Regions from separate parts of the Pseudoalteromonas sp. TAB23 genome, predicted to be linked through region 1. Evidence: predicted binding sites of a transcription regulator. Region 1 holds the regulator's gene; the other holds the start of a gene.
The links. Region 1 encodes LexA, which represses DNA repair genes until DNA is damaged. Its sites were predicted from a motif close to TACTGTATNNNNATACAGTA; they were not measured.
Positions count from the first base shown of each region.

Region 2: a site for LexA is predicted at 1,722-1,741, ahead of uvrD (DNA helicase II). Genes of this name have one in related genera too.

Region 1 covers NZ_AUTP01000292.1:14,055-26,082, reverse strand. The annotation lists gene L654_RS0118245 (DnaJ C-terminal domain-containing protein) at 1-142, shown strand, start outside; gene L654_RS0118240 (chaperone modulator CbpM) at 142-462, shown strand; gene L654_RS0118235 (membrane protein) at 538-1,263, opposite strand; gene L654_RS0118230 (hypothetical protein) at 1,576-1,956, shown strand; gene L654_RS0118225 (PaaI family thioesterase) at 1,957-2,397, opposite strand; gene lexA (transcriptional repressor LexA) at 2,565-3,182, shown strand; gene coxB (cytochrome c oxidase subunit II) at 3,666-4,808, shown strand; gene ctaD (cytochrome c oxidase subunit I) at 4,808-6,400, shown strand; gene L654_RS0118205 (cytochrome c oxidase assembly protein) at 6,400-6,930, shown strand; gene L654_RS0118200 (cytochrome c oxidase subunit 3) at 6,966-7,841, shown strand; gene L654_RS1000000128720 (DUF2909 family protein) at 7,744-8,052, opposite strand; gene L654_RS0118195 (SURF1 family protein) at 8,067-8,807, shown strand; gene L654_RS0118190 (hypothetical protein) at 8,797-9,291, shown strand; gene L654_RS0118185 (COX15/CtaA family protein) at 9,320-10,309, shown strand; gene cyoE (heme o synthase) at 10,322-11,251, shown strand; gene L654_RS0118175 (SCO family protein) at 11,248-11,865, shown strand; gene L654_RS0118170 (STAS domain-containing protein) at 12,018-12,028, shown strand, end outside.
Region 2 covers NZ_AUTP01000227.1:47,738-54,983, forward strand. The annotation lists gene yrfG (GMP/IMP nucleotidase) at 1-50, shown strand, start outside; gene L654_RS0113430 (dUTP diphosphatase) at 66-689, opposite strand; gene L654_RS0113435 (YacL family protein) at 795-1,163, opposite strand; gene L654_RS0113440 (hypothetical protein) at 1,279-1,503, opposite strand; gene uvrD (DNA helicase II) at 1,806-3,971, shown strand; gene L654_RS0113450 (GNAT family N-acetyltransferase) at 3,949-6,018, shown strand; gene L654_RS0113455 (hypothetical protein) at 6,121-6,969, shown strand.

The DNA of each region.
Region 1 (12,028 bases):
GAGTAAAAAAGCCAAAGGTGATTTATTTGCTGTGCTTAAAATTGTTAATCCAACATCTGTTGATGATACCAGTAAAAAACTTTGGGAAGAATTAGCCGAAAAAGCTCACTTTGATCCCCGTAATAACTGGAGCAAGCCATAATGCAAATTATCGTGACACAAAAAGATGATTTACTTACTAGCAAAGAGCTATGTTTGAGTAGTGATATTAGCGAAGCAATTTTATATGAGCTAGTTGAGCACAATATTGCGGTTCCAATTGAGGGGAAGCATGTTACGCAGTGGCAATTTACGGTATCTGCAGTGACCTTAGTTAAAAAAGCGGCCCGTATTCAACATGACTTTTCGTTAGATTGGTCGGCAATAGCTTTAGTTTTACAATTGCTGGATGAGCGTGATGAGTTGATTTTCGAAAACGAAATGTTAAAGCGACATTTGAGTCGATTTAAACACTTGGAATAAAATCTGCCCTTGGGTACTTCCTAGGGCTTATTTAGTCTTTGGTGAGAGTGCGCTAGTTCTTAAAAACCAATATGACTACTTTGATTTATTCTTACTTTTAATTCGGATAAATCGTTTTAGTCGTATGTTTTGCATAAGTAGTAATATTCCACTTAGGCAAAAAAGTACGCTGGTTGCTGCAAAACTAATAAGCAGCGGATTATTAAAATCCTCTCGCTCATCGTAATCCATAATATGTAACATCCAAAAAAAGTCGAAAATTCGCCATAGTGTGCTGCGAACGGTGATAACTTTGCCGTTATTTTCTGACAAATACAGTGTTGTGTTAAATGTGTCGTCAAATTGTACCTGCCAAACATTGGTTTTATATCCAACTTCTCGCATACCTTGCTTTAGCAGTACAGCGCTTGTCACTTGATCATCAATAAGTAAGTGTGCTTTAGCATTTGCGGTAATTTGTATTTTAGTTGGCGGCTCAAAAGGTCGGCCTGTTATACCGTTAAAGCTTTGCTGTTCATCTTTATTTATTACTGTAATTATAGGTGTGGTTAAAAAGTTCTCAAAAATTATTTGTGTTGGATTAACCACCTGAGATGCAATATCGTCAAGGGAGGCAACATAATCAGCCTGCGTAAATGGGTTATTAAGAGTACGTGTTGCAAGATGCTCCCCATGAACTTTATCAAGAGGGATAGCGCTCATGACTAAACCACCTAATAGCCAAGCTAAAATTTGTAATGCGAGCAAATAACCGAGCCATTTATGTAACTTGCGAGCATACTTAAATATTTTTTTATTCATGTTTTAGTCTTATTATTTTTAGAGGCTAGTTTATTACATTAATGGGATTAGTTACTGCGACATTTTGTCGCAGTTTAAACTATAGCTTACTGTAATCATTTAAAAATAAAAAAGATTACACTTAAATTGCTAACATGACTTATTTGTTAATTGAGCTGAGTGTTTGATATCCAGCTAGCTTTAAACGCTAAAAAATACTTAAAAGCTGCGAAATATCTATATAAAGTGGTTAATAGAGCATAGTTGATTTGGTATAACGGTAAAACTGCGTTAAAGTTTGCAATGAAATTATTAGAGGATAAATACGAAACGATGTCGGAAATTCAATTTTTAAATGTAGATCTTGAGCTTGAATCAAAGCAAGATATTAGTTTGCTAGTGGCAGACTTGAAAAAAGTCGCGACGATTTTACATTATGACAAAGACGAATACCGTCAATTAGCGCGTATTGAAGCAACAGGTGTAGTAAACACGCCTGACAAAGCAATAAACCATATATGTGAGCTTATTGAATCGTGTTCGCGTAACGCGCTAAAACAATGGTTAAGCTGTTCACGTAGAACGTTTGATATTGGTTTTGAATCAGGCACTTCACCTAAGTGCTTTAATCAAGCCTTAGATGCAGATACATTATTGCGTATATCTGCGATTGGTGCGGGTATGGAAATTACAATTTACCCAATCGAAAAGTAACTACCTTCGCTCTACGACTGCTGCGGTCATTTTTGATACGCAGCACAGCTCATTGCGGCTATTTGTAATTTTTATTTCCCACACTGAACTACGTTTGCCAATATGAAACGCTCTTGCCGTTGCTGTTAAAGTGCCGTTGCGAGATGCTTTTAAATGACTTGCGCTAATTTCCTGCCCCACGCAGTAAAATTTTGTAAAATCGACAACAAAGTTAGCTGCATAGCTGGCAACTGTTTCGGCAAGTACAACGTTAGCACCGCCGTGAACCATTCCCATTGGGTTATGATGCTCAGGAATTGCCGGCATAGTGGCTACTAAGTAATCATCACCAATTTCAGTGACTTCTATTCCCATGGTTTTCATTAATGTTCCTTGGCCATCAATGCCTTGTTCTAACTGCTTGCACAGCTCTAAAGTGATGGGCTGGTACCAAATACTCATAATGACTCCTTTGCTTTTTTAATCATTTATAAATCTAGCTTTAGTTATATCCCTAAAATGTACACAAGTGAAATTACTTTGGCTATTTTAAGGCTTAATTTAAATTTGCGATTTTTATTTAACTGTATATACTCACAGTTAAATGTACTGTATGGAAAACCAGTTGTATGCGACCATTAACGAACCGCCAAGCTCAAATACTCGAACTAATTAAAGTTTTTATTAAAGACACTGGTATGCCTCCTACACGTGCTGAAATAGCGCAAACATTAGGTTTTAAAAGTGCCAATGCTGCTGAAGAACATTTAAAAGCACTTGCTAAAAAAGGCGCAATTAAAATGAAACCAGGTGCAAGCCGTGGTATTCAGTTAATTGAAGAAGAAGAGCCAGAGCAATTAGGTTTACCGCTTATAGGGCGTGTTGCTGCTGGTTCACCTATTTTGGCGCAAGAGCACGTTGAAAGTCACTGCAAAATCGATCCATTAATGTTTAAACCGGCTGCAGATTTTTTACTACGCGTTAACGGTATGAGCATGAAAGATATTGGTATTATGGATGGTGATTTACTTGCTGTACATCGTACTCAAACCGCTGAAAACGGGCAAGTTATTGTTGCCCGCCTAGACGAAGACGTAACTGTAAAACGTCTTGAGAAAGCGGGTCGTAAAGTATTACTTCATGCTGAAAACGACGATTTTGAATCTATTGAAGTAGATCTTGAGAATGAGTCTTTTAATATTGAAGGCTTAGCCGTTGGCGTTATAAGAAACGCTGATTGGATGTGACTTTAAAAATAGCTTTTAAACAAGCAGTTTTATAAATGCGTACTAATTAGTACGCATTTTTTGTTTTAAATTCGCACTAAAAATAGGGCATAAATAGCTCACTGACAATTTAAGCTGTAAACTTTTTTGCACTTATATTTTCCCCCTCCGAATACGTTAAACCCCTTTGTTTTGCTCATCTTTTGAACTTACTGTTACCTAGTTGGTTACTGATTTTTTATTAATTACTCAATATCACCTGATTGTTTTTTATACTAAAACTTGCTTGTTGTTCATTTTTTAGCTAATTATTAATGTGCTGAGCTAATAATAACTCACAGCTTTTTAGTTTTGAGAACACACAATATACACAAACCCGTTGTTGGCGCAGCAAAACCAATCAATATTAAATGAGATTGACTAAAAAAATAAAAATAACGAATTGGCGTTTAAGCCGTATGCCTCTTCGCTTTGCATTCGCAATAGCATCAAAGGAGCCGTCACATGGGTAAACTGACCTCTACCTTGTGGCTTATATTATGTGTTTTTTCGCACCCAGTTTTGGCTAACAGCCAATACAATATGCGCAAAGGCGTAACCGATATAAGCAATAATGTATATCAGCTGCACATGACCATATTTATAATATGTTGTGTGATTGGGGTGATAGTGTTCGCAATTATGTTTTGGGCACTTATTCATCACCGTAAATCTAAAGGGGCTGTACCTGCCCAATTTCACGAAAGCACTAAAGTAGAAATACTTTGGACTGCAATCCCGTTTGTTATTTTAATTGCTATGGCAGTACCAGCCACTAAAACCCTAATTGCAATGGAAGATGCCAGCAAAGCTGATCTCACTATTAAAATTACAGGCTCGCAATGGAAATGGCATTATGAATATATGGGTGAAGATGTAGAGTTCTACTCTATTTTATCTACCCCGCAAGATGAAATAGCGAATCTTGCAGATAAAAATCCTAACTACTTACTTGAGGTTGATAAACCTCTCGTACTGCCAATAAATCAAAAAGTACGATTTTTAATGACTTCTGACGATGTTATTCACTCTTGGTGGGTACCTGATTTTGCAGTTAAAAAAGATGCGAATCCCGGCTTTATAAACGAAACATGGACGAACATAAACGAAGAAGGTACTTACCGAGGCCAATGTGCTGAGTTGTGTGGTAAAGATCATGGCTTTATGCCCGTTGTGGTGGTCGCTAAATCTGAGGCTGATTTTAAAACGTGGCTTGCAGATGCAAAGCAAGCTAAACAAAAAGCAGCATTAGCAGATGCCGCATTACTTGATAAAACCCTCCCAAAAGAAGAATTAATGACTTTAGGCGAACAAGTATATATGGCCAATTGTGCTGCATGTCATCAGCCTACTGGCATGGGGTTACCGGGTGTATTTCCTGCACTTAAAGGCAGCCCTATAGTGCTTGGCGATATAAAAGATCACATTGATGTAGTTATCCATGGGCGACCCGGTACGGCAATGCAAGCATTTGCCAAACAGTTATCTATAAAGCAATTAGCAGCGGTTATTACTTATAAACGTAATGCGTGGGGTAATGATACGGGTGATGTTATTCAACCGAGTCAAATACAGGCAGCACTTGATGCCAAAGTGGAGGCGAACTAATGAGTAGCATAGTAGAACAACCTAACGCCAATGAAGCTCATCATGCTCATCACCCAGCTAAAGGTTTTAAACGCTGGCTTTACACAACTAATCATAAAGATATAGGTAGTTTATATTTAATTTTTTCGCTGACCATGTTCTTAATTGGTGGTGGAATGGCCATGGTGATCAGAGCTGAATTATTTCAACCAGGTTTACAGTTGGTCGATCCTCACTTTTTTAATCAAATGACCACAGTGCATGGTTTAATTATGGTGTTTGGTGCGGTTATGCCGGCCTTTACAGGCCTTGCTAACTGGATGATACCACTCATGATTGGCGCGCCAGATATGGCATTGCCAAGAATGAATAACTGGAGCTTTTGGATTTTACCGTTTGCGTTTTTAATCCTATTGGCATCGTTATTTATGCCTGGTGGGGGTCCTGCATTTGGTTGGACTTTTTATGCACCACTGTCTACAACATACAGTAATGATAATACTGCATTGTTTGTATTTGCCGTACATATTATGGGGATTAGCTCAATAATGGGCGCAATCAATGTGATTGTAACTATAGTGAACTTACGTGCTCCCGGCATGACATGGATGAAGTTGCCCTTATTTGTATGGACGTGGTTAATTACTGCCTTTTTATTAATAGCGGTAATGCCAGTGCTTGCAGGGGCTGTCACTATGGTACTTACCGATAAGTATTTTGCGACCAGCTTTTTTGATGCCGCAGGCGGTGGCGACCCGGTGATGTTCCAACACATTTTTTGGTTTTTTGGTCATCCCGAAGTATACATAATGATTCTTCCTGCCTTTGGCATTATATCTACAATAGTACCTACCTTTTCTCGTAAAAAACTTTTTGGCTATGCCTCAATGGTATACGCCACATCCTCCATAGCACTATTGAGCTTTATTGTATGGGCTCATCATATGTTTACCACTGGGATGCCGGTCGCTGGCGAGTTGTTTTTTATGTACGCGACCATGCTTATATCGGTACCTACAGGAGTAAAAGTATTTAATTGGGTTGCCACAATGTGGAAAGGCTCAATAACTTTTGAAGTGCCAATGCTTTTTAGTATTGCGTTTATTGTGCTGTTTACCTTAGGTGGCTTTTCGGGGTTGATGCTGGCAATTACACCTGCTGACTTTCAGTACCACGATACTTATTTTGTAGTGGCGCATTTTCATTATGTATTAGTAACAGGGGCTGTATTTTCGATAATGGCGGGGGCCTATTACTGGCTGCCCAAGTGGACGGGCAATATGTTTAATATCACGCTAGCTAAATGGCATTTTTGGCTATCGCTGGTGAGTGTGAACGTATTGTTTTTTCCTATGCATTTTGTAGGGCTTGCCGGTATGCCGCGTCGAATTCCCGATTATGCACTTCAATTTGCCGACTTTAACGCAATCATAAGTATTGGTGGATTTGCCTTTGGTTTATCGCAATTGTTGTTTGTAGCTGTGGTAATTAAATGCGCGCGTGGCGGTGATAAAGTGCCTGCAAAAGTATGGGAAGGGGCAGAAGGGCTTGAGTGGGAAGTTGACTCTCCAGCGCCATATCATACTTTTTCTACGCCGCCGGTAATTAAGTAATGACACACGCACCGCTACTCAAACGTTTGGTACTTATTTGCATAGGCATGTTTGCCTTTGCCTTTGCTTTAGTACCTTTGTATGACGTGTTTTGTGATGTAACAGGGCTTAATGGAAAACCTTCGCTTGAGCAGGCAGAGCAAAGTACACAAATAGTACAAAACCGAGAAGTCGGCGTTAGCTTTACTACTCACGCACAAAGTGGTGCACCGTTTGAAGTTAAATCAAAAGAATACAGTGTAGTGGTAAAACCCGGTGCAATGCGTGAAGTAATGTTTAGTGCTAAAAATAGCAGCAACCTAGATAAAGTAATGCAGGCTGTACCATCAGTCTCACCAGGTAAAGCGGCAAAGTATTTACACAAAATAGCCTGTTTTTGCTTTGATCAGCAACCTCTAAAAGCAGGGGAAGAACTTGAATTTAAATTACTTTTTTATGTTGATACCGCACTGCCAAGCGACATTGAAGAATTAACTTTATCTTATACCGTATTTGATATTAGTGAACAGCTGGTGGCAAGTAACAACTAGCTTTTTAAACTAGTGTGAAACTAGGAGTAAATAAAATGAATCAAGAATATGAGCATTATTACGTACCTGAGCAAAGCCCATGGCCTATTGTAGGTGCTGTTGCATTGTTTTTTATTGCAGTAGGGGCAGGCTTGACTGTTATGAGTGTAGGTAAAGAAGGTGGTAGCGGGGTTTATCTGCTTTATGCCGGTATTGCTGTACTTGTGTATATGTTGTTTAGCTGGTTTAAAAATGTAATTAATGAATCGGACCAAGGTTTGTACTCAGCACAAATGGATCGCTCTTTTAGACAAGGTATGAGCTGGTTTATTTTTTCTGAAGTTATGTTTTTTATGGCCTTTTTTGGTGCGCTTTTTTATGCACGGGTATTGTCGGTACCTTGGCTTGGAGGCGCAGGCAATAATGCAATGACTAACGAGGTTTTATGGCCTACTTTTGAAGCCGTTTGGCCGCTAGTTTCAACACCTGCTGGCGAAACTACTCAAGCTATGGGCTGGCAAGGCTTACCGCTTATAAATACCTTAATACTGCTTACTTCCTCAGTTACTTTACATTTTGCCCATGTAGCGATGGAAAACAATAAACGTACTCCACTTAAAGTTTTTTTAGGCGCTACTATTTTGTTGGGTGTTTGCTTTCTAGGGCTGCAAGTTGAGGAGTACATGCATGCATATAATGACCTTAATCTAACGCTAGATGCGGGTATTTACGGTAATACGTTCTTTTTATTGACTGGTTTTCATGGCATGCATGTAACGCTAGGAACGGTACTTTTATTTGTAATATTTTTACGGATATTAAAAGGGCACTTTACTAAAGATAAGCATTTTGCTTTTCAAGCAGCTGCTTGGTATTGGCACTTTGTTGATGTGGTGTGGCTGTGTTTGTTTGTATTTGTATATGTGCTGTAGCGTTTATTGGCGAATTATTTGCTTTAATAAAACTAAGTTTAAGCGCTGCAATAACAACAACTAAAACAACGACCGAAAACAATACGCGACGACCTAAAAAGTGAGACATAGGTCGTCCCCCAGTTTTCCCTGACACCATAATAAACAATGCTCTAAATAAGTTAAAAAGTATAAATATTAACAACAGTACGATAATAATTTTAATAATCACTGAGTTGACCCTTTATGCAGTTAGTTTTATGGCACAAACAAAAGCTTAGTTCACTAATCACACTTTGTATGGTTGTGGTTGTTGTACTTGTGTGTGTGCGACTAGGATTTTGGCAGTTGGAGCGGGGTGAGCAAAAACAGCAGCAACTAACCGCTATTGCTAAGCAACAGAATCGGGGTGTGGTGAGCTGGTCTCAATTACTTAACCTGCCTGATAGCTGGAACAAAACAGGTGTATTGGTTGAGTTAAAAGGGCGGTTTGTACAAAACCAATATTGGCTTTTAGATAATCAAGTTTATAACGGGCAAGTAGGGTACGATTTACTTGCTTTACTAAAGCCAGCCAGCGAAGAAAAAGTGATTTTAGTTAATTTAGGATGGGTAAAAGCGCCTATATCTAGAGATACACTGCCAAAGGTTACTCTGCCTACAGGTGTTTTTATTCTTAAAGCGCAAATAAAAGAAAATAACCTAAGTAGCTTTACGCTTGAAGATAAAACTACAAATAACGACTTACCTACAAGAATCCAATCTATCGACTTGAATATGCTGAGCACTCAAAGCCAGCAATCATTAATTAATTTTATGGCTTACAGACAAGGTACTGGTGATGAGATTGCAACACCTCATTATGAGGCAGTTGTTATGAGCCCTCAAAAGCATAATGCCTACGCTGTGCAATGGTTTTTAATTGCTGTTGCATGTGCTGTTGTGGCTATTTTTGCGAGCAAAAAAAGGACACATAATGAAAAATAATCCCCTTGTGTTGTTTGTGGGCTGCTGCGCTATCCCATTAATTTTGGCATATGGCGCATTAAAGTTTGATTGGTTGCCTACTGCAATTACTAATAATGGCGAGTTTTTAAGCCAAGAAATAAAACTTAAAAATTGGCCGCAAAATAATCCCAAGCAATGGACTATCGCACTTAATTATTCAAACGAATGTAACACCCCATGCAGCGAACAACTCAATGCACTTAATAATTTATATGTGGCACTTGGTAAAAACCAAGGCAAGGTTGATATGGCTGTAATGGGAAGTCCCGACAATAAAAACCTACCATGGAAAATTATTACCGAGCAACAGAGTTTAAATCCTGCAAGTTTGTATTTAATTGATCATATGGGGTTAGTGGTACTTGAATATCCCTTTAAGGTCGAGCCACAAGAAAACCGTTTAGTACAAAAAGGGTTATTAAAAGATCTAAAAAAATTACTTAACTATTCTCGTTCTAGCTAACTAAGTTGAGCTTAAGTTGGAGTATCTGATGTATAAAAATTATAAAAACTTAGTATTAATAACAGGATTACTCGCTTTAATTGTAGTTGCTTTAGGTGCGTACACCCGCTTAAGTGATGCAGGTTTAGGGTGCCCCGATTGGCCTGGTTGTTATGGCTTTTTAACGGTACCTAAGCATGAGGCTGACATAGCCTTAGCAACTCAAAGCTACCCCGATATGATGTTCGAAACCGCAAAAGCGTGGAAAGAAATGATTCATCGCTACTTTGCAGGTGCTTTAGGCTTACTTATTTTAGGTTTATTTGTGTTGGCTTTTTTAAAACGCCAATATCCAACTACGCCAGTTAAATTGCCTTTGGCTTTACTTCTACTAGTGGTGTTTCAGGCTGCTCTTGGTATGTGGACAGTAACCATGAACCTTCAGCCGCTTATTGTAATGGGCCACTTATTAGGTGGCTTTAGTATTTTGTCACTTATAACGCTTTTATATTTACGGCTAACCGCAAAACCTATTATGGGTGGCGATAGCGGCGCAAAACGCTATTTCGGTTTAAGTTTAGTAGCGCTCAGTGTATTAATTATCCAAATTGCACTTGGTGGTTGGCTGGCTGCAAATTACGCCGCTCCACATTGTAGTGGTTTGCCATTGTGTAATTACGCACAACCGTTTTCATTGAGTAGCGTATTTCAATTACCACTTGAGCACAGTAATTATGAGTTTGGTGTGTTATCGCAGCAAGCGCGTATGTCTATTCATTTATTACATCGCATTTGGGCACTCGTTACTTGCATTGTTCTGGCGTTAATTATGTGGAAAATATACAGCCAAGCGTACTCTAAAAAAATTAAAAATTGCGTTGTGAGTGTATTACTTGTTCTGCTTTGCCAAATTAGCTTAGGGCTTATTTTAGTACATTGGCATATTCCGTTGGGAGTTGCACTGGCGCATAACTTGATGGCAGCCATACTGTTATTAAGCATGGTTAGGTTGTGTTATTACCTAAAATCACGCACATAAAGGGGAAATATGATGGCACTTATAATTGATAAAAAAATACTGCTACCCGTTAATACTCAATCGCTAATTTCGCGTACACATAGTTTGCTGCAAGACTACTTAGCAATTAGTAAATTTAAAGTGGTAGCTATGCTGGTGCTAACAGCTTGGGTTGGTTTAGCGCTGGCTCCCGATGTAGGGCGCGGTATGGTCGTACAGTTTATTAGCTTGTTAGGTATAGGGCTACTTTCTGCTGCTGCAGCGGTTATTAATCATGTGGTTGATAGCGAGATAGACTCAAAAATGGCGCGGACTCGTCATCGCCCTGTGGCTAAAGGGCGTTTAAGTAAAACACATGCGCTTAGTTTTGCAGCTGTTATTGGGGTTGCTGGTTTTATTATGCTGATGGTGTGGGCTAATACCTTAACCGCTATATTAACGTTATTTGCATTGGTAGGTTATGCATTTGTTTATACATCATTTTTAAAGCGTGCAACGCCGCAAAATATTGTTATAGGTGGGTTGGCTGGCGCAATGCCTCCATTATTAGGTTGGGTGTCAGAAACAAACCAAATGGCAGCAGCCCCTTGGTTACTCGTAATGATAATATTTACCTGGACCCCACCACACTTTTGGGCGCTGGCTATAGCACGAAAAAGTGATTATGAACGCGCTAAAATCCCTATGTTACCAGTAACCCATGGTATCGATTTTTGTAAAACGTGCGTCGTTGCTTACTCTGTTTTACTCGCTGTTGTTTGCGTATTACCTTATTTAATCGGTATGTCTGGATTAATCTATTTGATAGGTGCATGTGTATTAAATGCCGTGTTTATATATAAGGCGGTCAATTTAAAAATTGCTGGAAATGATGAGACTGCAATGGACTTATTTCGTTTTTCGATTATTCATTTAATGGTACTCTTTGTAATCTTATTTATAGATAAATGGCTCCCTTTATGAAGCAGTTATGGCTTGGATTAATTGTTATTTTAGTTTCGTTTTTATCAGCATGTTCAAATGAAAATAGTCCACCAGATGTAGATGCATTAGTTTACGAAAATGCAAAGCCACTGTCTGATTTTACGCTAAACGATCAGCGCGGCGAATTAGTGACTAAGCAACAATTTTTAGGACAGTGGAATTTAGTATTTTTAGGCTACACAAGCTGCCCAGATATTTGTCCATTAACACTTGCTAAGTTAAATGCTGTTTATAAAAATGTACAAGCAGATTATCCGCTACAAGTTTGGTTTTTATCGGTTGATCCAAAACGCGATACACCAGCTAAACGAAAGCAATATATAGATTACTTTAACCCAGACTTTTTAGCTGTGTCGGGAGAGCATAAACACCTTTTTCCTGTTGTTCGAGAGCTTGGTTTAATTTACGCCATTAGCGATAGTAGTGAATCAGAATATGCTGTTGATCATAGTGCCTCGGTCGCTATGGTTGATCAAAATGGAGCCGTTAGAGCTATTTTTAAACCAGAATTTAAACAAGGTAGTGTGCCATTAATTAATGCGACGACTTTAACTGAAGAGTTTAAAAAAATAGCTGATTACTATAAAAACTAGTTTTTTACTTTTTACCAATTTTAAAGGAGCTTTAGGCTCCTTTTTTTGTATTTTAACGACAGGTTAAATTTAATTAAGCATTTTATGGCAATTTTAATAACTAGGGCTAAGCTTTTGTTATGAATTGAATTGACAGGGAATGCACTTACTAAATGCTAAAACT
Region 2 (7,246 bases), on a different contig from region 1:
ACGAAATAGCCGATTACCTGAGTGTTACCGACTATCGTAAGATTATTTAACTCAACTTACGTGACTTAAATTTTTGGGTAACGCGCTTCTAGCCCTTGATATACTAACTTTGCAAAATCTGCATGTTCTGTATCAAGGCTTTTAACTACTTCAACTAAATGCTCGTTATCTTCTTGCCCGTTCCATTCTTTAATATAGCTACCATCTTTGTAACCGTGATCTTGGCGGAAAAAGTTTAACGTATTTTTACCTACGTAGCCGCGATATAAATCATCAATATCCATACCCATTTGCGCCATACAGCCGGCAAAGGCACCTGCATTAAACGTTTTATCAGCAACAGCAGACGCCGCTAATATCTCTAGTGTTTGTTTAAAGTCATCAGCTTGTTGAGCATTACTAAGCTCAGTTTCAAGTTGCTTTGCTAAGTCTTCGTAGCTAGTTTCACCGTCAATTCTAAGCGATAGACCAAAATGAAAAATATCAACCAACTCTAAAATAACTTGTTCAGTATCTGGTGTTTGTTTTTTCCACCATTTCCAACCATGATGATCTAGCATTTCAGCACACTCAACCCAAATAGCGCGGTACCATTCAAACCCTTGAGTAAACCATTGCTCATGTACTTTAGTATTCATGGCGTTTTGCATTTCTAGCATCACTACTAGCTTGTTTAAATTGGCAGACATATCAATTCCTGTCGTTTTGGTTGGCGTAATTTTCGTTGGTGTAATAATACAGATAAAATGCTGATTGTGCATTGCTGTATATTTTTATTAGTGTGCTAATTATGTTTATCGTGACGTCGTAAACTCATGCCATGAATCAATTAAATCAATGAAATCTTCAAAGCCACAACCACTACTTAAACCATTTTCTTCAAGCGCTAAATCGTCATCCTGATACGCTATTAGGTCTTCGCTGTCTTGATGAAGCGCATGGGCTTCAAATAATGCTTCGTCTTTCGTTAATATTAAATCTATTTCTTGGCCTTTTAGTGTTAGCGGCTCATAGCTTGAACTTACCGATGCAATAAGCGCTAGTACCATGGCTACTTTGTCTTTGCCTATTTCTTCGTTTAGCCAGCGACCAATAATAGCGTGTTCACTGCTTATTTTAATACGTAGCCCACTAATAGGGTCGCGAATAAATTGATATTCCATAGGGTTTGCCTGTAAATCTTTGATTGCGTAATTATATACGTAAACGCCCGTAAACCACAGGACATATAAAGTAAAATAGCGCCACATGGCGCTATTTTACTCAACTTTAAAACCGTTAACTTCGCGATCTATAACGCGCTGCGTCAATGATCGACCATAAGTAGATAATAGGCACAAGTACAAAGCCTACAAGCACATAAATTAGTGCGTAACTTATTATAATAGCGAGTGCAAAAAATATAGCCGCTAAAATACGCCCTTGCACTAACTGCCCTAAACCAGGAAAAAATATATTACATAATGCTGCGATTACGTTACCGCCAGAACCTTGATCTGCCATACTAACCTCTGTATTTATTTGATTTTATAATTATTTACTTACACACTTTATGCCAATTTATTAAAGCTTACAAATCAAATAGTTAAATTAGTCTAGATTTAGAGAGTTAGTAAATTTTGCTAACTTTAGGTCAAATTAGCAATTTTTGTTATGCGTTTACGCTTTTTATTCGCTTAGTTAATTAGCAAGTTACTCGTTTTGAACACTATTTTATAAATAGCTGTTTATAAAAACAGTATTTTATTTAGCCTAACAAAAACACCTGTTATACTGCCCACAATATTGATTAAAAAGGCGTAACGATGGACGTTTCACAATTACTCGATGGCTTAAATGACAAACAACGCGATGCCGTTGCAGCCCCACTACAAAACATGCTGGTATTAGCAGGTGCTGGGTCTGGTAAAACACGAGTGTTAGTTCATCGTATTGCGTGGCTTATGCAAGTTGAGCAAGCCTCCGCTTACAGTATTTTTGCAGTTACCTTTACTAATAAAGCCGCTAAAGAAATGCGTGGCCGCGTTGAAGAAACACTAAAAGCGCCTGTAGGTGGTATGTGGATTGGTACTTTCCATGGTTTATCGCATCGTATTTTACGTGCTCATCACCGTGAAGCTAATTTACCAGAAGCCTTTCAAATTTTAGACTCTGACGATCAGCTTAGAATGATCAAGCGCTTATTAAAATCGATGAATATTGATGATAAAAAATGGCCCGCTAAGCAATTTGGCTGGTACATAAGCGCCAAAAAAGATGAAGCACTTCGCCCTAAAGATATTCAAGCATACGATATTAATGAGCAAATGATGCTGCGTGTTTATGCCGCCTATCAAGAGGCCTGTGATAGAGCGGGCCTAGTTGATTTTGCTGAAATATTACTACGCAGCTACGAAGTGTTAAAAAATAACCCTACGTTACTGCGTCATTATCAGCAACGCTTCGCACATATGCTCGTAGACGAGTTCCAAGATACAAATACCATTCAATATGCTTGGTTAAAGTTACTTGCTGGCGATACTAACAGCATTATGATTGTAGGCGACGATGACCAAAGCATTTATGGTTGGCGTGGTGCTAAAATCGAAAACATTAAACGTTTTTTAACTGACTTTAGCGCAGAAACCATTCGTCTTGAACAAAACTACCGTTCAACCGCGACTATTTTGAAAGCGTCCAACGCATTAATTCAAAATAACTCAGAACGTATGGGTAAAAGCTTGTGGACCGACGGTAACGACGGCGAGCCAATCTCTATTTATGCAGCATTTAATGAGTTAGACGAAGCACGCTTTGTAAGTAGCAAACTACGAAGCTGGTTAAATGCAGGTAATGCCCTACAAGATGCCGCAATTTTATACCGTAGTAACGCGCAATCTCGTGTACTTGAGGAAGCCATGCTACAAGAAGGCTTAAAATACCGTATTTATGGTGGTATGCGATTCTTCGAACGACAAGAAATTAAAGATGCGTTGTCGTACTTACGCCTAGTGGGTAATCGTCAAGACGATGCCGCATTTGAGCGTGTAATTAATACGCCAGCACGCGGTATTGGCGACAAAACATTGAGCCATATACGCGACTGTGCACGAGCAGAATCGTTACCGCTTTGGTATGCCGCAAAAGCAATTGTAGAACAACAGCATTTATCTGGTCGTGCTTCTGGTGCAGTAAGTAAGTTTGTAGAACTAGTTGAACAAATAGAAGATAAAATTAGCGATCTAACTTTGCATGAGCAAGCCAAGTACACAATTCAAACCTCAGGCTTGATGGCAATGTACCAAGCTGAAAAAGGTGAAAAAGGCCGTGCTCGCGTAGAAAACTTAGAAGAACTAATTAGCGCATGTGACCAGTACGAACTTCCTGAAGACGAAGAATACAGCTCGCCTTTACAAGGCTTTTTAGCACATACATCACTTGAGTCAGGTGAAGGACAAGCAGAAGAGCACGAAGATGCCGTACAAATGATGACGCTTCACTCAGCTAAAGGATTAGAGTTTCCGTTAGTGTTTATGGTGGGCGTAGAAGAAGGCATGTTCCCTTCTCAGCAAAGTAACGAAGAGTCTGGCCGCTTAGAAGAAGAGCGCCGCCTTTGTTATGTAGGCATGACACGAGCAATGGATAAGTTATACATTAGCCATGCTGAGAGTCGCCGCTTATACGGGCAAGAAAAATACCATAGCCCATCACGCTTTTTACGCGAAATACCTGAGGACTGCGTAGAAGAAATTCGTATTAAAACACAGGTTTCTCGCCCGCCGGCCGCCGGGCGTTTTAGCGCATCAGTTAGCCATGCCGCATTTGAAGACAGTGGCTTTAACTTAGGGCAACGAGTTTTGCATGCTAAGTTTGGTGTTGGTACCGTACTTAATTACGAAGGCAGTGGCGCGCAATCTCGCGTACAAGTTAACTTTGACGACCTTGGCAGTAAATGGTTAGTAACGGCCTATGCACGATTACAAGCTGTATAAAGCACACCTAAATGAGTTAGAGCAACAATTAGCTGGCGCGTATCATCGTCAGCTAGTGTTGATCACGGGCAGCCCAGCTTGGTGTTATGAAATACTTAACTCATTAATAGATGAAAACAATACACTTGTTGTATCCAAGCAGTGCGCGATTAAAAATTCGTACTGGCCTACTCGCACACACCAAATTTTAGGGCAAGAATTTGCTCATGCTGTTTACGATGGTTTTAGTGGTTTGCACCCTGATAAACTTGCAGCACTTGCCGGCACCGTTAAAGCAGGCGGTATACTGTTTTTATTACTGCCTGAACTAGATGATTTAGCCTCTTGGCAAGATCCAGCATTAAGTACAGTGCAATCACACGGTCAGAGCATTGACTACAGCATATTTAATCAACGTTTCGCGACTATTATTAAACCGTTGCCCGCTTTTCACTTTAGTGAAAAAAATGGCTGTATTAGTAATAACGCTAGCTATGTAATGCATAATAAAATTGATTATGAGCCACAGCAAAACTGTATTGAGCAAATAGTAAAAGTAGCTAACGGCCGTGCCAACAGGCCTTTACTCATTAATGCCGATAGAGGTAGAGGTAAGTCGGCAGCACTTGGCTTAGCCGCGGCAAAACTAACTGATAAAAAAGTAATTATTTGCAGCACTCAGTTTAAAGCGACCCATAGCAGCTTTAAACATTTAGCCCAAGAGTTAAGCCTTCAATACAACGCTGAACATAAACAGGTCGCCAACTTGCACTACGTTGCACCTGACGCGTTATTAAACACACTACCTGAGTGCGATTTATTACTCATTGATGAAGCTGCAGCAATCCCTGTTCCGTTATTGCTAAAAATGCTAGCTCATTACCCTCGTATAGTATTTGCAAGTACACTGGTTGGGTATGAGGGCAATGGTAGGGGTTATACCATTCGCTTTAGTAACTATATTAAAGCGCACTATAAAGCCTCTAAAGTTGTACCGCTTGATGAGCCACTGCGTTTTGCTAAATACGATCCACTTGAGCAACACATTCGCACCTTGCTTGCACTCGATGCACAATATAAAGAGTTAAGTAGTAATCAATTAGAGCAGCCAGTTCATAGCGAAATAACTCAGCAATCCCTTGTAAACAATGAGCCTTTACTGCAACAAGTTATTGCCCTGCTTGCATTGGCTCACTATCAAAGTAGTGTAAACGATTTACGCCAACTACTAGACGCACCATCGCAACGAATATTCATCAGCAAAATTAACAATCAATTAATTGGCGTATGCTTAATTGCCATAGAAGGTGGTTTAAGTGAAGACCTTGCCCTACAGGTTATAAGCGGAGAGCGTCGCCCACAGGGTCACTTAATGGCTCAAACCCTCTCACATCTTAGTTTTAATAATGACTACGTAACACAGTTGTCTGCTCGCGTTGTACGAATAGCGATTGATCCGAGCTCTCACAATATGGGCTTTGGTAAAAAGCTACTTAGCTATTGCGAGTCGCAAGTAAAAAGCCAATGTAGTTGGTTTGGTGCAAGCTTTGGCGCAACAGCGCAGTTACTTAATTTTTGGCAAAACCAAGGGTTTGATACCGTAAAACTGGGTTATCAACGCGATAAAAGCACAGCTGAACATTCGGCGCTTGTGATTAAATGCTTAAGTAACAAAAGTGCAATTATTCAATCTTTGAAAAAGCAGTTTAAAGACGATTTTTTTTATGGGCTTTTAACACACTTTAAAACACTAGATTGGCAACTTGTAAGTATTTTAATTGAAGGATTTAGCGATGAGTTAGTAAGACCCGAGACTCGCGAACGATTAGCCTTGCTTGTAAACAGTAACTTCACTCAATTTAATATCTCTGCGACTCTTTGCCAGGTAGTGAATCAGTCTCCTTCTTGTATGTCTCAATTAACAGAGTCTGATAAACAACTTTTAATAAAGTTAGTACTTCAAAATGAATGTAATGAAAAAGTGATTCAACACTTAGGTTTATTAGGAAAAAAGCAGCTTGAGAATCAATTTAAACGTGCCATAAAAAACCTCACTAGTGCCATCTAATAACTCCTAGTTACCTATCTCTATTAAATCTTATCCATCTTTAAGCTATTTATTTAATTTGTTCTATCCTTAAAGCATTAACAGATAAATTAAGATAAAGGCATGGAATTAATAAACTTTAAAGTGGGCTGCAAAACAATTTCACTTAAAATACTCGATATTTTATTAACAGAGCGCTTTGACAATAATCTAACAACTTTACCCAACAATAATAAAAGCTTTATTGGTGTTAAAGATTATATGGATATACCAACGCCTGTGTTTGATTTAGGTATTATTTTAAATAATATCTCAACCGAACAAAGTAATGCGCATGTACTAAAACAACTAAGAACATGGCAAGAAAAACTATTAAGCTGGTTCAATACCCTTCAAAGTAACTTGCTAAATAGCTCGGCTTCTATTTCAAGCAATGATGCAGAACTACAAGATTTTGTTCTGTTTTACAAAGAGTTCAACACCGATAATGAAGACTTAAAACTAACAATGTCTCGACTTAACGAACCTTTCCAATCATTGCTAAAAACGGTAAAAGAAGCTATATCAGCTCATAATCAAAGCGATTATAAACAAGTATCAGCTCTGCTCGAAAAAATTAAGCGTAGTAACCTAATTCAGCTAGAGCGTTTATTCGAATCAGCTAAAGAGCAAATAACCTTAGACTATAAACCTATTATTGTTTTTACCACTAAAGACGGCTTAAACCCACACGTAGGGTTATTGGTAGATAAAGTCGAAGATAATATCGACTATAAAAAAGAAGACATTAAACCACTAGATAAGCTCACTGAGGTTGGTTTTGATCTAGACCCACAAACTAAAAATATGATGCGAGGATTAATCAAGCTTTCACAAAAGCACAGTGTATTAATTGATCCAAGCGTAATATTTAAACCAACACAACTAGAAGAATCTGAAAGTGAAGAAACTCAAGCTTACGGACTATTTTAAATAGTCTTTAGATTTGGTTATAAACTTTAGTACTGAAGTAAGGAGCTATTCTGCTCGACTTGTATATTTAGGTGAATTGGAAAGGCCTAGAGTGCGTAATGTTCGTTACTCCTCTATATTTCGCTTTTCTGCAGACGTAAAAAGCCCGAATCGTTAGATTCGAGCTTTTTAAAATGTAAAATCGGTGCGCGCAGTAGAGCCCACAGCAGTGGAGAGTCACAGTCCAAATACGCACTATCATTTCTCAAGCAGCTTATTATCGCGCTATTGCTGAGAC